2 regions of the Arthrobacter sp. efr-133-TYG-104 genome follow, and region 2 is predicted to be linked to the other one. Evidence: riboswitches for the same ligand, from Rfam matches in the RefSeq annotation. Region 2 holds a riboswitch; the other holds the start of a gene.
What was found. A riboswitch is a leader RNA that binds a small molecule or an ion and turns the genes downstream of it on or off. The one in region 2 is predicted to bind thiamine pyrophosphate.
Positions count from the first base shown of each region.

Region 1 (2,172 bases), on a different contig from region 2:
CGGCCCAGCGCTGAGGCCCAGCCTCCCGCTGCCCGGACCGATCGCAAGCGTCGCCGCGGCAAGGGTGGGGGACAAGGGCCTGTGGAAGCCGCTGTTCCAGCCCACATGCCTGCGCCGGCACCTTCGGCACCCACGGAAAGCCAGGACCCGGTGCGCCAGGCCAAGGCGGAGGCCACAAGGGCGGCGCTGGCGACTATCGCAGCTGCGGCACATGCCGCGCACCTGCACGACGACGAGGTTCACCGCACTGAGGAGCTGGCGCACCGCCAAGGCGAATCCGGCGAGCCCGTTTCGGGAACCACCCAGACCGGACTGCCCGATGCAGAGCCTGCCGCGGGCGAGGTCTCCGAGACCCGTTCAACCCCGGTTCTGCGATTTGGCGGCGAGGAAGTTGCCCTTCCGTTCGTCGAACACCACGAGGAACCAGCGGTCAAGCCGGCCATGAGCTTGGACCTTTTGGCTGAGGCCTTCTCTCATCTGGGAGAGGCTCCGGCGTCCGCAGAACAGGCACCCGCAGGACACGAACCGGCTGAACAGGCACCCGCCGCAGCGGAGCCCGAAACATCGGCTCCCGGCCCGCAGCAGGACCTTGGCCGTGCCCCTGCTTCCGGGTCGCGCCGCGGCCGCCGTAACCGCAGCGCCAGCAGGGCCCAAGGAGCTGCCAACGAGACAAGCGTGGAGCACACAGTGGGCGCCGCTTCCGGCGGATCGGCCCACGAGGCAAAGGCTCCGGCCGAGCCCGCCAAGAAAGCTTCATCGGATGAGCCCATCATCCTCGGAGTCGGCGTACCGGCGTCGGAACTGTAGCGCAAACACCTGAAGGACCCGGCAACTCCGCCTACGCGGAGTTGCCGGGTCCTTTGCCGTTCCGGTCGCGGTTCCGAGCCGTTCCGAATTACCCAGCGGCAGGTTTGGCCGTTAAGCTGGGGAACTGACACGGGGTGCCGGCATTAGGCCAGGCTGAGATCCAGACCCGTTGAACCTGTCCGGTTAGCACCGGCGAAGGGATGTCCCATGACAACGTCGCCATACCCTGCCGTTTACCCTTTAAACCTTTCGCGTCGCTCCATACCGCGCGTGCTGAGCATCGCGGGCTCCGATCCGTCCGGGGGCGCCGGGATACAAGCGGACCTCAAGAGCATCGCTGCGCAGGGGGGCTACGGGATGGCGGCCATCACGGCCTTGACAGCACAGAACACCATGGGCGTCCGTGCCGTGCACGTCCCCCCGGTTGAGTTCTTGCGCCAACAGTTGGATGCCATCGGAGACGATATCGCCGTCGACGCCGTCAAGGTTGGCATGCTCGGCGACGTCGCCGTGATCAACGAGGTTCGGGCTTGGCTCGAAGAGACGCGTCCCGCCGTCGTGGTGATAGATCCGGTGATGGTTGCCACAAGTGGCGACCGGCTCCTGCGCGAATCCTCAGAGTCAGCTTTGCGGGAACTCCTGCCCCTTGCGGACCTCGTTACCCCCAACCTCCCTGAGCTCGCCGTCCTGTTGGGGGAGCCCGAGGCAACGGACTGGGCTACGGCGCTGGACCAAGGCAAGCGTCTGGCGGCCGAGTACGGAAACACGGTGTTGGTCAAGGGAGGCCACCTGGCCGGTAGTGAATGCCCCGACGCCCTCGTTAACACCACGGGTCTCCTCGGCCAAGATGTCATCGAGGTGGCCGGTGCCAGGGTGGAGACAGTAAACAGCCACGGGACCGGATGCTCCCTGTCATCGGCATTAGCCACAGTCCAGGTCCGCACCGGTAATTGGGAGGCCTCCCTGCGCGAAGTAAAACCATGGTTACTTCAGGCGCTGGCTACGTCCGACGTCCTCGGTGTAGGCCACGGGAAAGGCCCTGTGCACCACTTCCACCACCTCCACACAGGACTCCAGCAGGGGGAGTTTGCCAAGGTTCTCTGGCGGGAGGCGTGGCCTGAATTGGAGGCAATTTACGGACTCAGCTTCATCCAGGGCCTCCAGTCCGGGGCGCTCGACGAGACGGAATTCACGTACTACCTCGCCCAGGACGCCCTCTACCTTAACGGCTACTCAAGGGTGCTGGCCCGGGCAGGTGCGCTTGCCCCCACCGAGGAGGAGCAATTGTTCTGGGCCCGGGGATCGCAGATGTGCTTAGAGGTCGAGTCAGAGCTGCACAGGAACTGGTTGAGCACCAGGACGGCG
Region 1 is NZ_JARVTA010000017.1:31,587-33,758, forward strand. Features, by position in the region: gene QRN04_RS13160 (Rne/Rng family ribonuclease) at 1-807, shown strand, start outside; TPP riboswitch at 928-1,025, shown strand; gene thiD (bifunctional hydroxymethylpyrimidine kinase/phosphomethylpyrimidine kinase) at 1,015-2,172, shown strand, end outside.
Region 1: linked by a shared signal. The riboswitch ahead of thiD (bifunctional hydroxymethylpyrimidine kinase/phosphomethylpyrimidine kinase) and the one ahead of thiO (glycine oxidase ThiO) in region 2 are both predicted to bind thiamine pyrophosphate.

Region 2 (2,172 bases):
CTATCCGATGATGTGACACGAAAGTCAGGTTAGCCCGAAACGGGCCCGGAGTCTCGAAACCGGTGCACCGTCAATTTGGTGTGCGGTTAAGCGGCGTCCAGCGCTTCGATCAGTGACTTGGCTGCCGTCGTCGGATCATTGGCTTCGGTGATGGCGCGGACGACGACGACGCGGCTGGCCCCCGCGGCCACCACGTGTTCCACGTTGTCAAGATCGATGCCGCCGATCGCGAACCAGGGCAGCGGTTCGTTCCGCCCGGCCTTCTCCTCCACACGCTTCACGGCTTCTGCGGCATATGTGACCAGCTCCAGTCCGACGGCGGCACGGCCAGGTTTGGTCGGCGTTGCCCAGACCGGGCCGACACAGAAATAGTCCAAGGCTGCCGTGCTCGCAGAAGCGTTGATGGCCGCATCGATCTGTTGGGGATCGTGGCTGGAAAGGCCGATCGCTGTGTTGCCGCTGAGAAGCCCGCGGGCAGCATCCAAGGGAAGGTCTTTTTGCCCGATATGGAACACGGGAGCCCCGGAAACACTGGCGACGTCCGCCCGGTCGTTCACGGCCCATAACCGGCCGTGACGCTCGGCAACCGAACGGAGGATCGCAAGTTTTTCCAGTTCCTCGGCCGCTTCCAGGGTCTTATCCCGCAGTTGGATGATGTCCACGCCGCCCTGGAAGGCCGCGTCCACGAAGTCTTCAAAGTCGCCCTGCCGCGCCCGCGCATCAGTGCACAAGTAGAGGCGGGCAGAGGCAATGGCTTGGTGCTGGGTCATGGAACCACAGTAGTTCCTCTAAACTGGGCACGTACTGCGGGAGCCGGAAAACGTCATATGACCGTCCGGCTGAGAGGGCTTCAGCGCCGACCGCTTGACCTGATCCGGCTAGTACCGGCGTAGGGAAGGAAACAGATGGCAGAATCCAGCCACATCCCGGGCGGCGAAGGGCCCCTGCATGCCGACGTCGCCGTGGTCGGTGGGGGAGTCATCGGCCTGGGCATCGCCCACGAAGCCCGTCGACTCGGCCGCTCGGTGGTACTCATCGACCCCCGCCCCGCTACCGGGGCGACCTTTGCTGCCGCCGGAATGCTGGCCCCGGTCAGCGAATTGCACTACCAGGAGGAAGCCCTCCTGGAACTTATGCTCGAATCCTCCCGCTTGTGGCCGTCGTTCGCCGCCGGCCTCTCTACAGCGGGCGGGAGCACCGGTTACCGCACGACGTCGACCCTTGCAGTGGGCGCGGACGCGGCGGATCGTCGTGCGCTGATGGATCTCCGCTCCGCGCAGCTCGCCGCCGGCCTGGCGGTGGAACCCATGGCCTTGCGGCAGGCGCGGGAGCGTGAGCCGCTGCTGAGTCCACATATTTCCTGCGTCTTTGATATTCCATCCGACCATCAGGTGGATCCACGGAAGCTGGCGGCCTGCCTCCTGGCCGGGCTGGCCAGGCATTCACCGGCAGACACCACCTGGGTGGCCGGAGCTAGAGACGGATTCGGGGCGGCGTCCGCAGCAACAGGCCTGATGCAGGACGGCGAACGCGTCACCGGCGTCCAACTCGACTCCGGATCGGTTGTTGTGGCGGAAGAGACGGTGCTGGCCAACGGGCTGGGCGCCCGGCAGTTCCCCGGACTCCCGGACGGGCTGGCACTGCCGCTGCGTCCTGTGTATGGCGACATCCTCAGGCTTCGGGTACCGGAGCACCTCCGGCCTTTGGTCACCTCAACCATCCGGGGAGTGGTCCGTGGCGTGCCCATTTACATCGTTCCCCGGGACGATGGAACGGTGGTCATTGGGGCGACACAAAGAGAAGACGGATTATCGTCGGGCACCGATGCCGTCTCCGCCGGCGGTGTGTACCAACTCCTGCGGGACGCCCAAGCACTGGTTCCGGCGGTGGCCGAACTCGAACTCCTGGAGGTCACAGCCCGCGCCAGGCCGGGCACCCCGGATAACGCACCGCTCCTTGGGCGCGTCGCCGGCTCCAAGGGTGACATTGAAGGGCTGGTCATCGCCACCGGATTCTTCCGCCATGGTGTCCTCCTGACACCAGTCGCCGCCAAGATAGTGGGCCGATTGCTTGATGGCTTCTCGGACCCCCGCTGGTCAATCTTCCGGCCCGACCGGTTCGATCCGCAGCGATCTGCCCTCACGCATTCTGAAAACACTCAAACGCTCAACC
Region 2 is NZ_JARVTA010000012.1:77,233-79,404, forward strand. Features, by position in the region: gene QRN04_RS10565 (RNB domain-containing ribonuclease) at 1-19, opposite strand, end outside; gene thiE (thiamine phosphate synthase) at 87-770, opposite strand; TPP riboswitch at 797-913, shown strand; gene thiO (glycine oxidase ThiO) at 906-2,172, shown strand, end outside.